DNA from 2 places in the Streptomyces sp. NPDC026659 genome. Region 2 is predicted to be linked to the other one. Evidence: riboswitches for the same ligand, from Rfam matches in the RefSeq annotation. Region 2 holds a riboswitch; the other holds the start of a gene.
The links. A riboswitch is a leader RNA that binds a small molecule or an ion and turns the genes downstream of it on or off. The one in region 2 is predicted to bind fluoride.

Region 1: another riboswitch for fluoride. It lies ahead of AB0E91_RS23580 (NUDIX hydrolase); the one in region 2 lies ahead of AB0E91_RS00785 (hypothetical protein).

The regions. Positions count from the first base shown of each region.
Region 1 covers NZ_JBEZXY010000009.1:249,790-260,366, reverse strand. Annotated here, with positions in the region: gene AB0E91_RS23620 (hypothetical protein) at 1-60, opposite strand, end outside; gene AB0E91_RS23615 (GNAT family protein) at 211-768, opposite strand; gene AB0E91_RS23610 (hypothetical protein) at 820-1,827, opposite strand; gene AB0E91_RS23605 (PASTA domain-containing protein) at 1,977-3,101, opposite strand; gene AB0E91_RS23600 (cytochrome d ubiquinol oxidase subunit II) at 3,239-4,246, opposite strand; gene AB0E91_RS23595 (cytochrome ubiquinol oxidase subunit I) at 4,247-5,683, opposite strand; gene AB0E91_RS23590 (alpha/beta fold hydrolase) at 5,816-6,526, opposite strand; gene AB0E91_RS23585 (cryptochrome/photolyase family protein) at 6,632-8,314, opposite strand; gene AB0E91_RS23580 (NUDIX hydrolase) at 8,354-8,881, opposite strand; fluoride riboswitch at 8,911-8,979, opposite strand; gene AB0E91_RS23575 (SpoIIE family protein phosphatase) at 9,041-10,577, opposite strand, start outside.
Region 2 covers NZ_JBEZXY010000001.1:161,399-171,975, forward strand. Annotated here, with positions in the region: gene AB0E91_RS00735 (hypothetical protein) at 1-184, opposite strand, end outside; gene AB0E91_RS00740 (TetR/AcrR family transcriptional regulator) at 298-891, opposite strand; gene AB0E91_RS00745 (GNAT family protein) at 946-1,533, shown strand; gene AB0E91_RS00750 (YbaK/EbsC family protein) at 1,526-2,017, shown strand; gene AB0E91_RS00755 (MFS transporter) at 2,022-3,254, opposite strand; gene AB0E91_RS00760 (cytidine deaminase) at 3,331-3,747, shown strand; gene AB0E91_RS00765 (inorganic diphosphatase) at 3,770-4,267, opposite strand; gene AB0E91_RS00770 (hypothetical protein) at 4,799-5,143, shown strand; gene AB0E91_RS00775 (inorganic diphosphatase) at 5,651-6,142, shown strand; gene AB0E91_RS00780 (GAF domain-containing SpoIIE family protein phosphatase) at 6,333-7,655, shown strand; fluoride riboswitch at 7,730-7,807, shown strand; gene AB0E91_RS00785 (hypothetical protein) at 7,936-8,142, shown strand; gene AB0E91_RS00790 (hypothetical protein) at 8,302-8,796, opposite strand; gene AB0E91_RS00795 (LLM class F420-dependent oxidoreductase) at 9,021-9,944, shown strand; gene AB0E91_RS00800 (DUF1684 domain-containing protein) at 9,996-10,577, shown strand, end outside.

The DNA.
Region 1 (10,577 bases), on a different contig from region 2:
CATCAACGCCCAGACCAGGAAGAGATGCAGGGCCGTCAGCGCCCGTCTGTCGCTCATCATGCCGCCGGATGCTGCCAGTTGGGGTGCTGGGGCACATGAGTACGTGTACTCAACGCGCGCGGGTGGCGCCCGGCGGCTACTTCAGGAGCCGGAAGCCGGGTTCCCGGCGGCGGGCCCGGAGGAATTCCGCCGAGTGCAACCGGTGTGGCGCTACCGCTCGATCCGGTGGTTGCGCGCCGTCTCCGCGCGGACGGCCCAACGCTCGTGGTCCCTCCACTCGCCGTTGATGAGCTGGAAGGCGGCCGAGTAGCCCTCGCGTTGGAATCCCAGGCGTTTGACGAGGTTCAGTGAGGGAGTGTTGTCGGGCTGGATGTTCGCCTCCAACCGGTGCAGCGCGAGCTGGTCGAAGGCGTGCTGTATGACGAGGCCCACGCCTTCGGTCATGTACCCGCGACCGGTTGTGGACGCGTAGGCGACGTAACCGAGGGCTCCGCTTTGGAGGCCGCCTCTGACGATGTTGTTGATGTTGACGCTGCCGACGATGTCGCCACGGCCGCGAAGGCAGATGACGAAGCCCTCGTGTGTCGGCTGGTCGAGCCGAGCGAGGAAGTCCTCGAAGGCTTCTACCCTCAGTTCACGAGCGCCCACCCAGCGCCGGAGCATCTCCGCGCTTTGCTGGTTCAGGACCCTGAGGTTGTCGTAGTCCGCGCAGCTGACATGGCGTATCGACACCCGCGGCCCTTGCCGAAGATCACCGGTGGTTCCCATCTTGGGATCCTAGACAGGCTGTTCAGAATGGCTTCAGCGAAATCCTCGTGGTCAGCAGCCCCGGTCGTAGAGCGCCCGCAGCCACGGTTCCCTGACGGCGGGCAGCCGGGCGAGCGTGTTCCGGAACGCGTACCCGGACGGCTCGAACGGGTACCACGGGTGCGGCGGCAGCGGGTCGTCGCGCTCCGTGCCCGGTGGCAGGCCGCCGACGACCGGCAGTCGGGTCTGGTGTGGCGGGAAGGCGAGTTCGGACCAGAGCGCGGCGTCCATGGGTACCGGCACCGCTCCGGCGCGCGGTTGCCAGATGTCTCCGGTCTGCGGGTGGACCGGTACGAGCACCAGGTCGGCGGACGGCTCGCCGAACCCCGGTCCGGCCAGGTCGAGCCGCTGCGCACCCTTCCCGGCGGGCAGCAGCGCGCCGAGTGCCGGGCCGAGGAGCTTGGCGAGCGGCCCGGGAGCCACCTCGACCGGCGCGCCCTTGGCGGCCGCCACCACATGGGCGAGGGCCACTCCGGCCGGGATGTCCTGGAACGTGCTCAGCCGGTGCCACAGCGCGCCGGTGGCCAGCAGCTCCGGCCAGTCCATGACGGGCCGCTCCGGCGGGCCGGGCAGCCGTACGACTGCCTGTGGTACGAGCCGGACGAGCTGCCAGCACCCGCAGTCGTCCATCCTCGTTCCGACCGGCAGATCGCAGTCCACGCAGGCGAGGTTCGGGCCGTCCCGCCCGTCGATCCCCATGCAGTAGCCCGCGGCCCGCTCCATGATCAGCCGGGTGCCGCGGGTGTCGCCGGGCGCGAGGAGGACGGTGTCCGACGGTCCGTCGGACAGCGCGGCGACCGGCGCGAAGTATCCCCGTTCCGCCGCCTCGTCCGGTCCGACCTCGTCCCACTGCCGCCACGGCGGCCCGTACGGTGCGGGGTCGAGGGCGTAGGAACCGGCCTCCAGCAGTGGCGGGTGCAGTGTCTCCCAGTGGGTGTCGATCAGGTGGATCGGCAGTGCCACCCGCGAGACCGCCGCCGTCAGAACCGCACCGCAGCCCGCACACCCGAACACCGCCAAGCCGTCCCCTCCCACCGTCGAAACCTCTGCATCCCACCAGCGGGCCGACCTGCGGCGCAACGGGTTTTCAGGCGCCCGCGAACGCCCCACCGTGAACGCCCCACCGACCATCCGGCGGTGGCGTCCGGCGTGTGCGTCCTCCGGTTCCCTCAGCCCGAGTGCCAGCGGTCGCGGCCGTCGGAGCCGGGGCCGCAGACCATGGAGGTGCCTGCCCGGGTGACGCCCCGGGCTCCTGGGGGAGAGCAGAAGGCGCCGGGGTGGACGACCGCTCCACCGCCGCCTCCGGTGGACGAGGACGAGCCGCCACTTGTGGACGAGCCCCCGCCGCTCGTGCTGGAACCTCCCGCCGCGTCAGCGGCTCCCGATCCGCCACCTCCACTCGTCGTACTGCGCACCCGGTCATCCGTACGGTCCCGGTAGTCCGGAACCCCGTCGTCGTCCTTGTCCCCCAGGTAGGAGCCCTCCGTCGCGCACCCCGCCTTCGGGGAGGCCAGCCCGAGGGTGACCTCGGCGGTGATGTCGTCGCCCTGCGCGGGGTCCTGCTCGCACACGAGCCAGGAGTCGTGGTCACCGTCGGGCAGCGCGTCGTTCATGTAGTGCGACTCGGCCCGGATCGCGGACTCGGACACGCCCAGGTCCGTCAACTCCGCGACAGCGGCCCGCCAGATCCGCCCCGTCAGGCCCGGCATCACCGGCCACGGAATCCTCGCGCCGTCCTTCTCGGGGCACGGTTCACCGGACTTGACGGCGGCGAAGGTGATCGCCCTGGGACCGCCGGGTGAGTTCTGGAAGCAGACCACCCAGCCCGACCGCACGAGGATCGAGCGGTGTTCGGCGGAGGCGTCGTGGCGGTCGGTGGTGTAGCCCAGCGCACGGGCGGCGGTCTCCGCCCGGTCGAGCGGCTTGCCCCGGTAACTCGGAGGCGGGGCGGGCTCGTTCTGCCGCTGCCGGGACGGCTCGGTGCTCGGTTCGTGGGTGCGTGCCGAGGCCGGTTTGGCGTCCGTCCGGGCGGTGTCGTCGAGTTGGCCGCCCACGCCCGAGCCGATGCCCAGGAGGAAGAACGCCCCGACGCTCGCGCCGAGTCTGGCGAACCAGCGCCAGGGCGGGAGGAACCAGAGCAGTACGACGGCGGCGACCATCGCGAGGAAGCCCAGCGGGAGGCTGAACGCGCTGATGAGGGCAACTGCCGCCAGGAGGCCCAGACCTGCGGGGGTGGTCTTCCACCAGGGGCGTGCCGGAGGGGTCCGTGGGGGTGCGGGGGTGTACGGGTTCACGTGGGGCTTTCTGGATCGCCGGATGCGGGGGCGCTCCGGTTCACACAGGTGAGTCCCTTTTCACGGATGCGCCCAAGTCGCCCCACTTTAGCGGGATGTCACCCTCTGGGTCGCCTTCATCGCATTCCGCACGCCCCTCACAACGGCCGGTCCCCCACCCCCACACTCCCCCGCCCGCTCAACCGGAACAGCAGCAGGATCGACGGGACGATCAGCACCGCCGCCACACAGGCCACGCCCACGACCACCGCGAGCGTCGCGTCGGGGGCGGCGGCTTGGGTGAGGGTCAGGTGGGTGCCGAGGAGGTACGGGTACTGGGCGACGCCCCAGCCCGCGACCACCAGGGCGACCGCCCCGGCGGCGATGGCGCGCACGCCGAAGGTCCTGCGGGCGCGCAGCATCGCGAGGCCGAGTACGCCGCCGACCGCGGCCAGGACGACCAACGGCAGTGCGCGGCCGGTGAGATGGGCGAAGAGGCGCGGGGCGTCGGACTGGAGGACGAAGATGCCCGCGATGCTGACCGCGCCGGTCACCGCTCCGGCGGCGAGGGCACGGTTGCGGAAGTACCGGTAGAGGGTGTGCTCGTCGCGGCGCAGTGCCTCGACCGTGAGGTAGGTGGCGGCGAGGTAGGCGCAGGCCAGGACCGCGAGGACGCCGCCGAGGATGCTGGTGGGGTTGACCCAGCTCGATACGGCGTCGCCGTTGCCGGCCGTCGGTACGCGGCCGGAGGCCAGGCCGCCCGCGATGGCGCCGAAGCAGTACGGCGTGAGGACGGAGGACAGGGCGAACGCGGCGCCGTACAGGCGTTGTTCGGGTGTGCTGATGGTCGCCTTGCGGAAGGCGAACCCGGCGCCGCGCAGGACGATGCCGAGCAGGGCGAGGACCAGGGGGATGTACAGCGTGGTGGTGATGGCGGAGAAGGCGGTGGGGAAGCCGCTCCACAGGACGACCAGGCAGTAGATGAGCCAGGTGTGGTTGGCCTCCCACACGGGGGCGAGGGAGGAGTCGATGAGGTGGCGGGGCTCGCGGCCGCGCCGGGCGCCGCCCGCGATCAGGTCCCAGAAGCCCGCGCCGAAGTCGGCGCCGCCGAGCACGGCGTAGGCGATGACGCCGATGAAGAGGAACACCGCTACCACGTCGGCCATTTACGACACCTTCCCCTCGGAGCGCTCGCTCGGGGCACCGGATGGTGCGTCCGGCCCGTACGGCACGTGGACCGTCCCGTCGCCCTGCTTCTGCCACCGTCTCTTCATGGACAGCAGGACCCAGATGGCCGCGGTACCCACGGCGGTGTAGAGGGCGACCACGACCCCGAAGGTGATCCACAGGTTGCCCTGGGTGGCCACCGCGTCCCGGGTGCGCAGCAGGCCGACGACGATCCAGGGCTGGCGGCCGACCTCGGTGACCACCCAGCCGCTCTCCAGGCTGAGGATGGACAGCACCCCGCAGACGGAGGCCGCGCGCAGGAACCAGCGGTCGGTCTCCAGGGTGCCGCGGCGCTTCCACCACACCCAGACGAACCAGGCGGCGACGGCCAGCATGACCATGGAGGTGCCGACCATGATGTCGAACGCCCAGTGCACGATGTTGACCTGCTCGGTGGTGGGCCGTACGGCCACGGGTACGGCGTCGAGCCCCTTGATGGTGGTCGACGGTTTGAACCCGGCGAGGATGGAGGCCACGCTCGGTACCGAGATGCCGTAGCGCACCTCGCCGTCGATCAGGAAGCCGCCCAGGGTCTCCGGGACGTGGTTGCCGGTGGTGGGGAGCAGTTCGATGGCGGCGAACTTGGCGGGCTCGTCGTCGAAGACCTCACGGGCGATGGTGTCGCCGACGAAGATCTGGACGGGCAGGGCGGCGGCCGCGGTGACGAAGCTGATCAGGAAGCCGAGCCGCTGGTAGTGACCGCGCCGTCCCCGGAGCATCCCGACCGTGTAGACGCCCGCCACGACAAATCCGGCGACGATGTAGGCGGCGAGCAGCATGTGCCAGAACTGCCACCAGAAGGCGCCGTTGAAGAAGACCTCCGCCGGGCGTACGTCGACCACCCGCCCGTCGCGCATCGTGATGCCGCCGGGCTGGTTCATCCAGCTGTTGGCGGCGATGACGGCGGCCGCTCCGCCGACGCTGGCCAGCGCCACGGGTACGCCCGCCCAGAAGTGGGCCCAGGGGCGCATCCGGTCCCAGCCGTAGATGTAGATGGCGACGAAGATGGCCTCAAGGAAGAAGAAGAGCCCCTCAATGGCGAACGGGAAGCCGAAGGCGGCGCCGTAGTTCTTCATCAGGCCGGGCCAGAGGATGCCCAGCTCGAAGGAGAGGACGGTGCCGGTGATGGCGCCGACCGCGAAGAGCACGGCGGCGACCTTCGACCAGCGCCGGGCCAGCAGCAGGGCCGCTTCGTCGCCCTTGCGCAGTCCCCGGTAGTTGGCGATCAGCATGAGGGAGGTCAGCGCCACGCCGAAGGGGACCAGGATGATGTGGAAGCCCAGGGTGAAGGCCATCTGTTCCCGCGCGGGCAGCAGCTGATCCGGGTCCGCGGCGGCCAGGATCGCGGTGAGTCCGGCCGGGTCGACCGTGAACATGGACGGTTCCTCCTCGTGCTCGGGAGGGACTGCGGCCACCGGGGACTACGGCCGCCTTCCATGGATCTGTTTCACTTCGTACACCTGATTCGGATGCGTCCCCTTATGCCCTTGTTACGGCGGGTGCGGCCTTCAGATGTTTACGGCCGGGGCGTCGGACGTGGTGGTCAGGGCGACCAGGCCGCCGGGGGCGGGCCGGCTGCGCAGCAGGTCCGTGACGGCCTCGGCGGCCAGGGTGTGCCAGGTCGGCAGGCGGCGGAGCATGGCGTGACCGGTGTCGGCGAGGACGGCCATCCCGGCGTGGGCTCCCTCCGCGCGCGCCCGCTCGACGAAGCGGGCGGAGTCCGCCGCGGCCGTGACGCGGTCGGCGTCGCCGTGGAGTACGAGCAGACGCGCGCCGTCCAGGTGGGCGGTGGGCTCACCGGGCGGCAGCCAGGGGGCGAGGGCGAGTACGCCGCGTACGGCGGGGTGGTCGGCGACGCGCAGCGCGGCCCGGCCGCCCATCGAGTGGCCGACGAGGACGACGGGTACGGGGCCGTGCCGGGCGGCCAGTTCGGCGAGGGCGCGGCGGACGTCGTCGGCGGCGGCGCCGTCGTTCCAGCCCCGGTGGCGGTAGCGGATCTCGCCCAGCAGGACGTGGTCCGGGGGCAGGCCGGTCCCGACCGCGCGCAGGAGGGAGCGCATCCGCACCGCGGCGAGGTGCCAGGGGCGGGAGAGGGTGTGGTCCTCGGCGCGGCCGCCGTGCGCGGTGAGGACGGCGGCCCGTACGGTCTCCGGCGCGTGCCGTACGAGCAGGGCGCTCCTCGCTTCCCCGCCGTCCGTCACCGTCCTGTCCGTCGTCATCCGCCGTGCTCCCCGCTGTCGTGATCGTCGGCCGCCGTGGGGAATCCGTAGCCGATCGCCGCGCGGCTTGGCCCGGAACGGAAAACCCGGTTGACCGGGAACCGGTCACGGCGGTCCGGCGCCGCGCCCCCGCTCCGTGCGGAGCACCTCGTCCAGGTCGCCGAGCCGGTCCAGGACCTGGACGGCGCGCGCGGTGCGCAGGTTGCCCGCGAGGACCTCGCGGTGGCGGTGGACGAAGGACCAGTAGCCGGTGGTGAAGGGGCAGGCCCGCTCGCCGGTGCGGTCCCCGGGACGGTAGACGCAGCCGTCGCACAGGTCGCTCATGCGGTGGATGTAGGCGCCCCCGGAGGTGTACGGCTTGGTGGTCATGCGGCCGCCGTCGGCGTACTGGGACATGCCGACGACGTTGGGCAGCATCACCCAGTCGTAGCCGTCGACGAAGCTGCGGTGGAACCAGTCGGTCACCGCGGCCGGTTCCCAGCCCTGCTGGAGGGCGTGGCTGCCGAGCAGCATCAGGCGCGGGATGTGGTGGGTCCAGCCGGTGTCGCGTACCTGGGCGAGTGCGGTGGCCAGGCAGCGGGCGGTGACGGCGTCGGCGTCGAGATCGGCGAACCAGTCGGGCAGCGGGGCGTGGTGGTGCAGGGCGTTGCGGTGGCGGTAGGCCTCGCCGAAGTACCAGTAGAGGTGCCAGACGTACTCGCGCCAGCCGGCGATCTGCCGTACGAAGCCCTCGGCGCTGTGCACGGGCGCGTGTCCGGAGCGCCAGGCGTCCTCGGCGGCGTCGACGGCCTCGGCCGGGTCGAGCAGGCCGAGGTTGAGGGAGGACGACAGCAGGCTGTGGCTCATGACGGGGTCGGCGGCGAGCATGGCGTCCTCGTGCGGGCCGAATCCGGCGAGCCGGTGCTCGGTGAAGCGGCGCAGCGCGGCTAGGCCGTGTCCGCAAAGTAGCGTCGTCTGCCCGGAGGGCAGGGCTCGCGGCGTCTGGTGCGTGCGATCGCAAGGCGGAGGGTCGCCCGCGTACTGGGTGTACGCGGGTGAGCCCGACAACGCGGCGAGCGTGCGTGCCAGGCGTCGCGAGCCAGGCGGGACTTTGCGGACACGGCCTAGGGCCTCGCGGCGGGAGGCGGGGAAGCGGCGGGGGCCGTCGCGGCCGGTGAAGCGGATGCCGCCCTGCTGTTCCCAGCGGTCGAGGTCGGCGCGGACCTCGGCGTCGATGTCGTCCTCGCGGGGGCGGTAGGGGGCGGGGGCGCCGAGGGTGCTCGCGCCCTTGGGCGGGGGTTCGCGGTTGGCGTGGTCGTGGTTCCAGCGGCCGCCGGCCGGGGTGTCGCCGTCCATGAGGAGGCCGAGTTCGCGGCGGACCCAGCGGTAGAAGTCCTCCTGGCGCAGCCGTCGTCCGTCGCGGCCGTCCGCCCAGGCGCGGAAGGCGTCGTGCGGGAGCAGAAAGGCGGGGGTGGGCAGCACACGGACCCGGTCCAGGGAGCGGACCAGGCGCAGGGCAGCGCGGGAGGTGGGGTGGTGGACGGTGACAGGAGCGTCCCCGGCGGCTTCGCGCAGGCCCTCGCGGTAGGTCTCGGCGCGGACGTAGCGGACGCGGTCGCCCAGTTCGGCGGCGCGGTGGCGCATCGCGGAGAGGACCAGGTGGGCCTTGGCGCGGTGGAAGCGGCGGCGCCGGAAGACCGAGCGGGCCTCGATCATGACGACGGGGGCGTCGCGGGCGGGGCCGTCGTCGCCCGGGGTGAGGAAGTGGGGGCCGAGCTGGTCACCGAAGAGCCAGTGCGGGTCGGTCATGCGGGCGCCTTGTCTCCTCAGCCGGTCGTGTGGGCGCCGTCAGTCCAGTTCGGGGGCGGGGCGCGGGGTGCGGCGGAAGAAGGTGGTGGCGCGTCTGATGCGGGAGGCGGTGTCGTTCGGGCGCCAGAGGTTGCCGAGGTAGGGGGCGTACCGGCGGGCGCCGTGGTGGTAGAAGCCGGGCAGGTGTCCGGCCAGGGGCGGCTTGAGGTCGAGGGCGCGCAGGCGCGCGAAGGGCACGAACTCGGGTGTCATCCCCGGTTCGCGGGCCACCGGGCTCTGGCCGTGGGCCGAGCCGTCGGCGGCGAAGACCAGGTCGACCGTGCGCTGCCGGCTGTCGGGGTCGACGGCCTCCAGCACGAAGGCGACGCGGGTCGGTTCCACCGCGAGACCGGTCTCCTCGCGCATCTCGCGGCGGGCGCAGGCGGCCATGCTCTCGCCCATCCGCGGTGTGCCGCCGGGCAGCACCCAGTCGTCCAGGCCCTGTGCCGTGCGGTGGACGAGCAGCACGCACTGGCCTCGGAAGAGGATGGTGGAGCAGCGGAGCATCATGTCGTCCGGCATCGTCATGCCGACCTCCTCGCGAATGACGTGCGGGTCTGCCGGCAGAGGCCATCAGCGGCGCGTTCGCGTCCGCGGTTACGGCGAGCCTCATCGCCGCGGGTGCTGCGTCCATTGTCGAACCGGTCGGAAGCACCGGCAAACGGGAGCCGGGGCCATCGGTGCGTCCTACTCCGCTCCCCCGGCCGGGCCGAGCCGGGCGAGGAGCAGGGCCGTGTCGTCGCCGGAGGACTGGTCGAGGGTGTCGAGGAGCGTGTCGCAGATGTCCTGGAGGGAGGCCGTGGCGCCGGTGGCGCCTTCCAGCGCGCGGCACAGCGCCTCGATGCCGACGTCGATGGGCTCGTGCCGGGACTCCACGAGGCCATCGGTGTACAGGGCCAGCAGGGAGCCCTCGGGCAGCTTCGTCTCGAGCGTGCCGAAGGGGACGCCGCCCACACCCAGCGGCGCGGCGGGCGGCAGGGTGAGGAGCCGGGCGCCCTGGCCGGGCTGGACGAGCACGGGCGGCAGATGTCCGGCGCTGGACAGGACGCAGGTGCCGCGCTTGGGATCGCAGACGGCGTAGACGCAGGTGGCGAAGGACTCGCTCAGCTCCGCGGCGGTCTCGTCGAGGTGGCCGAGCAGTTCGGCGGGCGGGAGGTCGAGGCGGGTCAGGGCGCGGGTGGTGGTGCGCAGCTGGCCCATGATCGCGGCGGCGCGGATGCCGCTGCCCATCACATCGCCGACGACCAGTGCGACCCGGCCGTCGTGGAGCGCCAGTACGTCGTACCAGTCGCCGCCGACCTCGGTGCCGCTCCCGGCGGGCCGGTAGCCGACGGCGATCTCCAGGCCGTCGGGCTGGTCGGGGGGCTGCTGGGGCAACAGGCTGTGCTGGAGGGTGAGCGCGGTCTCGCGCTCGCGGCCGTAGAGCAGGGCGTTGTCCACGCTGACGGCGGCGCGGCCGACGAGTTCGCAGACCAGCTGGAGGTCGCGGCTGTCGAAGGGGCGGGTGTCCTCGGTGCGGTACAGCGTGAGCACGCCGAGCACGGAACCACGGGCCAGCAGGGGCGCGGCCAGGGCGCTGCGGACCCCGGCACCGCGCAGGGCCTCGGCGGCCCGTTCGTCCCGGGCGAGCTCGCGGAGCGCGGTGTCGTCCACGCGCGGGATCAGTACGGGGGCGGCCTCGCGGACGCTGCGGCACAGCAGCGGGGACGAGCCGGAGCCGGTGAGGCCGTCCGGCAGCTCGGCGGTGCCGTCGCTGCCGTCGGGGCGGACCGCGGCGACCGCCAGCGTGCGGAAGCCGCCGTGGTCGCCGCCCGAGTGCGGGGCCAGGGACCGCTGCCCGATCACGACGGAGTCCAGTACGTCGACGGTGACCAGGTCGGCGAACCGGGGTACGACGGCGGCGGCCAGCTCCCGCACGGTCTGCTGGAGGTCCAGGGTGCTGCCGATGCCGGAGCTGGCCTCGGTGAGGGTGGCGAGGTGCCGGTGGGCCGCCGCGATCTCGGTGGCGGCCAGATGCCGCTCGGTGACGTCCACGACGGACACCGCGACGCCGAGGGGGTGCCCGCGCTGGTCCTCGATGCGGTAGTACGACTCCGACCAGGCGTGGTCGTGGTCCGGGTCGAGCGGGGTACGGCCCACCGTGCGCTGGTCCAGGATCGGCTCGCCGGTGCGCAGCACCTGCCGCATCGCGGACTCGATCGCGCCGGTGTCCAGGTCGGGCAGC
Region 2 (10,577 bases):
CGGTGACCGCCTTCGGTTCCAGTTCCGACAGTCGCGCCAGCAGCTCGGCCGAGAGCTTGAAGCCCACGGACATCAGCACGGCGTCGAACTGCCGCGCCACGACGTCCCCTTGTCCGGCCGGGCCGGAGGTAACCGGGAGTCGGAGGGTGTGCCGGACGACCAGGGATTCGAGGCGGTGGATCATCGGAGCATCTTCGCAGCGCACCCCGGGCCGGGTCATCGGAGTTTTCCGGTACGGACACCGCCACCGGCACCGGCACCAGCACCAGCACCGAGATCGGCACCACCCCCGCCGGGTCAGGCCGCCGCGAGAGAGGCGAGGAAGTCGTCCAGCATCGCGGTCTGAACGCCCTCCGAGAACCGGCCGGGGTCGAACAGGGCCTGGACGACCAGCCCATGAGCGAACGCGACGGCGGTGGCGGCGAGTTGGTCAGGATCGGCGCCGGCGGGGACTTCTCCCAGGTCGCGGGCCGCTTCGAAGTGCGGGCTCATGGTCGCGCGCAACCGTGCGTAGCGTTCGGCCTGTTCGGCGGCGAGGGCGTCGTCGGCCAGCGACAGGTCCCACGAGCTGACCCAGACGCGGTTGCGGGCGGTGTCGTCGGGGGTCAGCGGCAGGATGTCGAGGAGCATGGCCCGGACGGTGGCGAGCCCGGGGGCGGGGTGTTCGCGGCGGGGCCGCCCCGCCGTGTTGCTCTCCAGCAGACTCAGGGCGTGCGCGATCAGAGCGCGCTTGGTCGGGAAGTAGTGCATGAGCATCCCCGTCGAGACGCCCATCGCGGCGGCGACGGCACGCAGGGTCAGTGCGCCGAACCCCTTCTCGGCGAGCACCTGCCACACGGCACGGCTCACGTCCTCGCGGCGGGATTCATGGTCGACGGGTGCGGGCGGCATACTGCTACCTTACATACCGAACGTTTGTTACGTACCCAGGGAACGAGGTACCCCGTGTTCGCTCTGCCGCTCGGTGACCAGGCTCAGCTCCGCCCACTGGAGCCCTGGCAGGCCCAGGAGTTCCTGGAGCACATCGACCGCGCGCGGCCCACGGTGGACCCGTGGATACCCTGGGCGACCTTCAGCACGGACCTCGAATCCGCCACCGCCACCCTCCAGCGGTACGCCGACCGCCAGGCCCAGGACTCCGGCCGGATCTACGGCATCTGGCTGGAGGGCACCCTGGTCGGCGGTGTCATGTTCACCCACTTCGACAGCGCCTCCGGGGTGTGCGAGATCGGCTGCTGGCTGGAGGCCGCCGGTGAGGGGCGCGGCCTGGTGAACCGGGCCTCCCGGGTCCTGATCGACTGGGCCTTCCACGAGCGCGGGATGAACCGCGTCGAGTGGATGGCCGCGTCGGGCAACACCCGCAGCACCGAGGCCGCGCGCCGTCTCGGCCTGAGCCGCGAGGGCGTGCTGCGGCAGCGCTATCCGTACCGGGGGGTGCGGCTCAACAAGGAGGTATGGTCGGTCCTCGCCGAGGAGTGGCCCCCTGCGGCGGCCGACACGACCGGAGCACCGGAGGGAGTCACCCGTGCGTGAACGAGTGGAACGCGTCCAGGCGGCCCTGCGCGCCTACGGCAGCACCGCCGACGTGGTGGAACTGCCGGTCCCCGCGCCGACGGCGGCGGCCGCGGCCGCCCAGCTCGGCTGTCCCGTGGGTGCCATCGCCAACAGCCTGGTCTTCACCGCCGCCGGCGAGCCCCTGCTCGTGCTCACCAGCGGCGCCCACCGCGTGGACACCCGCCGCGTCGCCCGTCTCCTCGATGTGAGCCGGAACAGGATCCGCCGCGCCGACCCCGACTACGTCCTCACCGTGACGGGCCAGGAGGTCGGCGGGGTGGCCCCGGTGGGTCACCCGGGTCCCGTACGCACCCTGATCGACACCACTCTGGCCGAGTACGACCATGTCTGGGCGGGTGCCGGGATGCCGCACACCGTATTCCGCACCACGTTCGCGGAGTTGGTGAGCATCACGGGTGGTGAACCGGCCGTGGTCGCGGACGAACGGGACACCCCGGCCTGATCGTTCAGGCAGCGCGGGCCACCTCCACCCCCCGGTCCGAGCGCAGATTGCGTACGCCCGGCACGAGGGCCGTACCGGCGCAGACGACGGCGACCAGGACGGCCGAGGCCGCGAACGGCACGCGTGCACCCCAGAGATGCAGGGCGATGGGGGCGACGATCACGCCGAGCGGCTGCGCGGCGAGCGAGAGCAGCCAGTCGTAGGAGCTGACCCGGGCGAGCACGTGGTGCGGGATGGCCTCCTGGACCGTGGTCTGCCAGGTGGGGCTGAGGAAGCCGAGGCCCGCCATGGCGATGCCGTATCCGGCAACCAGCAGCGGAACGGGGGCACTTGTCGCGAAGAGCGCCAGCGGCAGGGCGTAGGTCGCCAGAACGAGGTTTCCGGCGAGCACCGGGCGCCGTGGGCGGGCCCGTCCGGCCAGCAGTGATCCGGCGAGCAGACCGATGCCGCCCGCCTGGGTCACGGCGATCCAGGCGTTCTGGCCGCCGAGCCGGGTGACGGCGACGAGCGGGCCGAGGGTGAGCAGCACGTTGGCGACGAGGTTCCACGCGGCGTGGGCGACGAGGCTGGTCCAGTACCAGTCCCGGGCCCTCACCTCGGCCCAGCCCTCGACCAGCCCGGCGCGGATGGCGCGACGGGCAGGCGCCGAACTCGCCTTCTGATGAAGCCGGATGAACGGCATCAGGAACGCACTGGCCGCGAAGGCGGCGGAGTCGAGCACGAAGACCCAACCGATGCCGACCGCCCAGATCAGCAGGCCCGCGAGGGCGGGACCGGCGAGCAGCGAGACGCTTTTCGCCACCCCCATCAGCGAGTTGGCCTTCTGCCGCGCAGGACCGGCGACCGGCGCCACCCGTACGAGAAGCGGCGCGAGGTTGGACAGGCTGACGGCGGAGGCCGCGCCCGCCACCGCCTGGGCCGCGGCGATCACCGCGATCGAGGCATGGCCGGTGAGGAGTTGGCGGGCCACGACGGCCTGGGTGAGGACGCGGGTCGCGTCGGCGCCGAGGGCGACCCAGCGGGGGTTGTAGTGATCGGCCAGCACTCCGGCAACGGGCAGCAGGAGCAGCCGGGTTCCGAGAGCGCAGCCGAGCACCAGCGCGAGGGCGGTCGCCGATCCGGTGAGCTGGACGACGGCGAGGCTCAGGGCGGTCGGCACCAGGGCGTCGCTCAGGGTGGACAGGGTGCGGCTGATCAGAAGCAGACGGAAGCCCGGCAGACGGAGGGGATGCGTCACGCCCGCATACTATGTGGGCCCCGCCGCCCGGCGGCGACCCGCTCTGACCAGCGAAACGACCCCCAGAGGTGGAGAGTTGACCATGCAGAGTCCCGGCGTCGACCACGAACTCGTCCAGGCCGCGACCCATCTCGTCCGCACCCGCGCCCACGGCGACAACCACACCGTCGCCGCCGCGGGCCGCGCCCCGGACGGCCGGATCGTCACCGCGCTCAACGCCTACCACTTCACAGGCGGCCCCTGCGCCGAACTCGTCCTGATCGGCACGGCGGCCGCCCAGGGCATCTACGACCTGGACACCGTCGTCGCGGTGGGCGACCGCGAACGCGGCGTGATTCCCCCCTGCGGCCGCTGCCGCCAGGCCCTCCTCGACTACTTCCCCACCTCGCACGTCGTCGTCGGCACCGGAGACCAGCTGCGCACCCTCCCCATCACCGCCCTGCTCCCCGAAAGCTACGTCTGGTCCGACCACCAGCTCGACGCCGCCGACTGAATGCGTCGGCCACGCGGCCCGGTCAGGTGCCCTGGTGCGCCGGTTCGGCGGCGCGGGCGCGGGAGGCGGCGATCTCCGCGTACGCCTGCTCGCGGCCCTCCCAGTGCGAGCCCTCGACGGACTTGCCCGGCTCCAGGTCCTTGTAGACCTCGAAGAAGTGGGTGATCTCCATCCGGTCGAAGTCGGGGATGTCACCGATGTCCTGCACGTCGGCGTAGCGCGGATCGTGCGCGGGGACGCAGAGGATCTTCTCGTCGGGACCGTGCTCGTCCCGCATGACGAACATGCCGACCGCCCGGCACTCGACGACACAGCCGGGGAACGTCGGCTCACCGGTCAGCACGAGCGCGTCCAGCGGGTCGCCGTCACCGCCGAGGGTGCCGTCGATGTAGCCGTAGTCGGCCGGGTACTGCGTGGAGGTGAACAGCATCCGGTCCAGCCGGATGCGGTGCAGTTCGTGGTCCATCTCGTACTTGTTGCGCGAGCCCTGGGGGATCTCCACGGTCACGTCGAGTTCCATCGTTTCCTCCTGGTGGCGGGTGCGGTCGCCCGGCGCGTGCGGGTGTGGACGTACGGCGTGGGTGAGTGGCCGGGCGTGGGGGGGGCGGGCCGTACGGCGCGGGCGGAAGGCGGCCGCGGCGGGGAGTCTCGCCGGAGGCCGGCGGAGCGGCGGGTGGCGAAGCGGCGAGGGACGGAGTGGCGGGTGCGGGCATGATTCCTCCTGGTCGCTTCGTTGGACCAGGGACCGTCAGCGGCGGATGCCGCGGTTCACGGTGAGCCCCATCACCGGCGCGCTCGGCGCATTCGTAGTATGCCCGGCGCTGTGCCGTGGCAGGCATCCAGCGTACGCCGAACGGGGCGTGTCGGCCGGATGCCCCGGACGTCCCCGGTCGCGGCCCGCTCCCCCCGGCCGTACCCCCGGCGTACGCTCGACAGTGCGCGAGGCGCTCGGCGCTGGACCCCGCCGAGACCACCCGCACCCCGGGTGGCCGACCCGCCGTACCGGCCGATGGCTCCTGTTCACCGCACCCGTGAGGACCGGGAGGACACCATGACCGGCGTCGCCCACAGCTCGCACGACAGCACCCGACTCACCGTCTCCACCGGCCTGTTCACGCCCGCGTGGCTGCCGCCGGGCGGCCGGGACAACGGCCTGCGCGCCACGTCGTGGGCGCCGATCGCCGACCTCCCCGCCAAACACGTCGACACCGTGCTCGACGCCCTGCGGCAGGCGAACGTACCGGCGCACGCCGCCCCCGCCCCGCGCTCCGTACGGGTCGTGACCCCGGACCGGCGGCACCCGGCCGACCCGAAGTGGCGACTGCGGGTGGGCTCGACCTCGTACGCCCGGGCGGAGGACCTCCTCATGCGACTCCTGCGCACCCTGGACGACTGACCTCGTCAGATCGTCGAGCCGCACCACACCGCACCGCGAGGTGCGGTACGGGCCGATCTCGTGCGCGGTGCGGGCGGGCGCGGCGGCCGTCGTGGTGGTGGCGGGCTCGAGTCCGGCGTGGTTCCGGTCGACGAGGGAGATCCGGACGGTACCGCCGGGGCGGGGGCTGCCCTCGTCGGGCTTCTTCCGCTCGCCGGGATCGGCTCGGCGGAGTGCACGCGAACCCAGCCGACTCCGGCGACGTCAGCCCGGGCGGGACCAGCTGGGCGACCTCGGCCCGTACGGAATCAGCTCGGCGAGGTCCGTCCGGACAGGTCCGGCGCCAGGACCGACTCCACGAAATCCGCTCCGTAAGGTCCGCTTCGCGCGGTTGATCCCCGCCTCCGTGCGGGAAGAATGGTGGTGCCGGGGGCGATGGGGCTCGCCCTGTGACCGCATGGCGACCGTGCTTCGACCGTGCTGATGGCCTCTGCGTGGATGGTGTGCGCTTCACGGGAGGTGGCTGCGATGGAGTTCCTGGTCACGGTGGACGCGACGATCGGCTCGCCGTTCGCCCCGCCCGACGGCTCGGACGGGCACGACCTGATGAGCGTGGGCTCGACGCGGGTGACCGGATACCCGGTCGGCTCGGGCTGGGTCGGCGACACCCTCACCGGGCAGGGCGGTACAGTCCCCGTCCTGCTGCTCATGGAGGAACCGGCGCTGCCGGACCGTACCGTACGGGCCCGTCCCGTAGCCCTGCTCCACGCGCTGGTGGACGGCCGCCCCGAGACCCGCGTGCTGTGCGTGCCCGCGCACGACGCGAACTTCGCCTCCCTCGGCAACGTGAGCGCCCTGCGCACCTGGCACGCCGACGAGGACACCGTCGCGACGGTACTGCGCCGCTTCGACCGCTCCCACCGCTGGCGCGTCATGGACTTCGAGGGGGCCACTGCGGCGGAGGAGTTCCTGGCGGAGGCGCGGATGGCGTACGAGCAGCTGACGGGAAGCCTGGAGTGAGGGGTGCCGCAGCGCCCGTACCTTCACGTGATGTGCGACCGGGGCTGCTCCTTCACCGTGTACTCACCGGCCACGGCCTCGATCACGCACGCACGGTGGATCGACGCCGATCCGCCGGAGGCCAACACGCTGAGGTTTCCGAACCACAGGCACCAAAGGTTACAAAGAGGGCACGAGGAGAGGGAGTGCGATGAAGCGGGACGATCCACCACAGCCCGAAGCCGTGTCCGACGCGTCCGACACGTCCGCTCCGGAGGCCTCGGCGGCGCGGCTGCGGCTGCTGGCCGAGGCGAGCCGCGCGCTGGCGTCCAGTCTGGACGCCGGGGAGGCGCTGCGCAGGCTGGCCCGGGTGGTGGTGCCCAATCTGGCCGACGCCTGTGTCATCGACGTGATCGAGGGCGACGGTCTGCGGCGGCTGACGGTCACGGACCGTGACCCGGAGCGGGCGGTACGGGTGCTGCCGGGCTCGTCCCTGCCGGCGCCGGACGAGTCGGCGGCCGAGCTGGCCAAGGTGCTGCGCGGCGCGGGCCCCGTGGTGATCGACCGCTTCGGCGGGCCGGAGCCGCACGACCCGCTGCGGGCCGCGCAGTGGCGGCTGTACCGCAGCCTGGGCGCCGAGACCGCGCTGATCGTCCCCCTGCGCGCCCGGCGGCAGGCGCTCGGCGCGCTGACCTTCGTCCGGCGCGCCCCCGCGACCCCCTTCGACGAGCAGGAACAGGCGCTCGCGGCCGACCTCGGACACCGGGCGGGCCTCGCACTGGACAACGCCCGGCTCTACGCACTCCAGCAGCACACCGCCGAGCAGCTGCAGCTCTCCCTGCTGCCGGACCTGTCCGGCGTCGGCGACGTACGGCTGGCCGCCCGCTATGTGGCCGCGCGCGAGCGGGCCGAGGTGGGCGGCGACTGGTACGACGCGTTCCGGCTGCCCGACGACTCGCTGATCCTCGCCATCGGCGACGTGGTCGGCCACGACCTGACCGCCGCCGTCCGCATGGGCCAGTTGCGCAACATGCTGCGCGCGCTGGCCTACGACAGCGGGGACGACCCGGCCGGCACGATGGGCCGCCTGGACCGGGTGATGCAGGGACTGACCGCCGTCGAACTCGTCACGGCGGTCATCGCCCGTGTGGAGACACCGCCGGACGCGCCCTGGCGGCTGCACTGGACCAACGCCGGGCATCTGCCGCCCCTGCTGGTCTGCCCCGACGGCAGCAGCGACCTCCTGGAGGAGGGCCACGCCCCCATCCTCGGTGTGGACCCGGGCCTCGACCGCGACACCGCGACCGTCACCCTGCCGCCCGGCTGCACGTTCCTGCTCTACACCGACGGGCTGGTGGAGCGTCCCGGCGAGGACATCGGGCGCGGTCTGACCCGGCTCCGCCAATGTGCGACCGCCTTCGCGGCCGAGCCGTTGGAGGTCTTCCTGGACGAGCTGCTCGCCCGGATGGGCGACGACCGACAGGACGACATCGCCGTGCTGGCCATGCGCGTTCCCTCCGGTCCGCCCCGCTGAATCCTTCCGGTCCGTTCCCCCGGTCCCCTACGGTTCGTCCCGCCCACTTGACCGCCGTCGCGCGGGGCGGTTCACTCGACGTCGGCGATGGAGCCCGCCTGGACCTCTCCGGTCCGAACCGCCCACCCCGGGCTGATGGTTCCTGACTCCGTCAGGAAACCCATGCCTTCGGGAGGTACGCCGGGTGGAAACATCGCCGGTCCTCGTTCACGGAACGCGCTCTCGCACCCCTGGACAACTCCGCTCGCCCGTCCGTCATTTGCCGGTACGGAGTGCGGCGATGAACTTCTTCGGCTGCCAGGACCCGGACATCACCACCGCCGCGGTCGCGCTCTCCCGCTCCTGCGGCGCGGGCCTCTGCGACCGCCACACGCACCGGTGCTCCCAAGCACCCCTCCGGGCGGTCGGCTTGGGCACCGCGGCCAAATACCAGTCGGCACGGCGCCTGCTGTACGAGGCCCGCGCGGTGGCCGAACACGACGGCTGACGGCCACCCCCGAGACGGCCGCGGCAGCCTCCCCCGCTTCCCCGGCCTCCCCACCCTTCCGGCGCGCGTCCCTCCGAGCCGTACACCCGCACGGCCCGGGCGCCCGGAAGGCCGCGACCGGGGGTGCGTCACCCACCAGGGCGACGCACCCCCGGCTCGTCAATCTCCTTGTTGATAGCGGTAGTTGTAGTAGTCCTCCGCCGCGACCAGAACAGACGTGACATACACCGGCAGCCCGTCCGCACCTCGCTCGACCGCCTGCGAGGTCTGCCGGGTGAAACCGAGCGAGACTCCGGGAATCACGGGATGCTCGGGCTGCGACACATCGACCGTCCGCCCCAGCGCCCTCGCGCACCGGAACAGCTCGTCGGCGGGAGTGGCGAAGACGTCGTAACCCCAAAGCAGCACGCTCGTACCGGACTTACGGCCTTCCCCGGGCCACCACACCTCGATCGCGGTCACTCGCTCCCCGCCCTCGGCCAGGGCCTGCACGCCGACGTGGTCCAGACTCCACGACACCTTGGCCGAGTTGCGGCTCGGCCGTCGCAGCACGCGCGGCTCACCCCATCCGGAGGTCGAGGCCAACGCCTCGTCGAGGGTCGCACCGAGCAGGATCGGCGCGATTCCGCGCGGAGGGTCGAGTACGAGTTCCACGAGCAACTTCCCTTCTCAATTGACCTGTTCTGCCCGACGGGCGTCGTTCGCGTGACGTCGCGCGCGGAAGCCGCCGCGCAGCGGCGTGGCGCAGCCGTGGGCGGCGGCCAACAGGACGCCCATGATCTCCCGGCGCGTGTACCCCGTACCCCGTACACACGACTGACAAGAAGCTGTCACAAAAGAACCGGAATGCGTCCCCGCCAACAGCCGTTTTCACTGACATGACTGTGGGAGTAGCGCTCAACGCGGCCGACGCGCCGAATCAGGTGGACGCCACGGTGCGGCTGGCCCGGGAGGCCGCGGCCGCCGGGTTGCGGTCGGCCTGGTTCGGCCAGACCTTCGGCGCGGACTCACCCCAGCTCGCGGCGATCGTCGGGCGCGAGGTGCCCGGGCTGCAGGTGGGCACATCCGCGATCCCCGTCTTCGGCCGCCATCCACTGCTCGTGTCCAGCCAGGCGCTGACCGCCCAGGCGGCGACACACGGCCGCTACCACCTCGGCCTGGCCCTCGGCACGAAGCTGCTGACGGAGTCCGGCTTCGGCCTGCCCTTCGCACGCCCCATCGCCCGCCTGCGTGAATTCCTCACCGCGCTACGGCAGTTGACGCAGACCGGGACGGCCGACTTCCACGGCGAGCTGCTGACCGCGACCACCCCGGTCCCCGCGCGCGTACCGGGCGCCGACGACGGCGTCCCCATCCTGGTCGCCGCGATGGGACCGCAGGCGCTGTGCGTCAGTGGCGAGCTGGCGGACGGCATCCTGCCGTACCTGGCCGGACCGCGCGCCCTCGCCGACCACATCGTCCCCGCCCTGACCGCCGCGGCCGACGCCGCCGGCCGTCCCGCACCCCGCGTCGTGGCCCTCGTACCCGGCGTGGTCACGGACGACGTGGACGCGGTACGGCAGAAGGCCACCGAGTACCTCGCCTTCTACGAACAGATCCCGTCCTACGCCCGCGTCCTCGAACTCTCCGGCGCCCGCCGCGCCTCCGACGTGGCCGTGATCGGCGACGAGAAGACGGTCGCGGCGGAGGTACGCCGCTACCGCGACGCCGGGGCCACGGAGGTCGTGTTCTCCGGCACGGAGATCGCGGGCGACGAGAACCGCCGCCGCACCTGGGCCCTGCTGGGCGAACTGGCCGACTGAGGTTCGTCCGACTCAACTCCGCACGGACAAACACGTATTGAAGGAGCCGGCATGACCACCGAAGCGACCACGACCGACCTCCGCGCCTTCGCCGACGACTGGCTGGAGTGGTACCGCGCCCACGAGGCCCGGCTCGCCGCCCCGCACGGCTTCCTGGCGATCACCGGTCTGCACTGGCTGGACGAGCGCCCGCAGCGCTTCCCCGACGCGCCGGGCGCCTGGCGCACCGGGGGCGAGGGCGTCGTGGTGAACCTGGACGAAGGCGAAGAGCTGCTGGTGGACGGCGTGCCGGTCCGGGGCGAACACCACTTCGGCGTCCTCCCCGAACGCGGCGGAGTCGACGCCGTCTGGGGCGACGCCGTCATCGAGGTCGCCAAGCGCGGCGGCCACGACATCGTCCGCCCCCGCCACCCGGACGCGCCCCTGCGCACGGCCTTCACCGGCACCCCCGCCTACGCCCCCGACCCCCGCTGGGCCGTCACCGGCCGCTACGTCCCCTTCGACGCGCCCCGCCCCACCACCGTCGGCGCGGCGGTCGAGGGCCTTGAGCACGTGTACGACGCTCCGGGCCGGGTCGACTTCGAACTCGACGGCCACGCCCTCTCCTTGACCGCGTTCCCGGGCGCGGGCGAG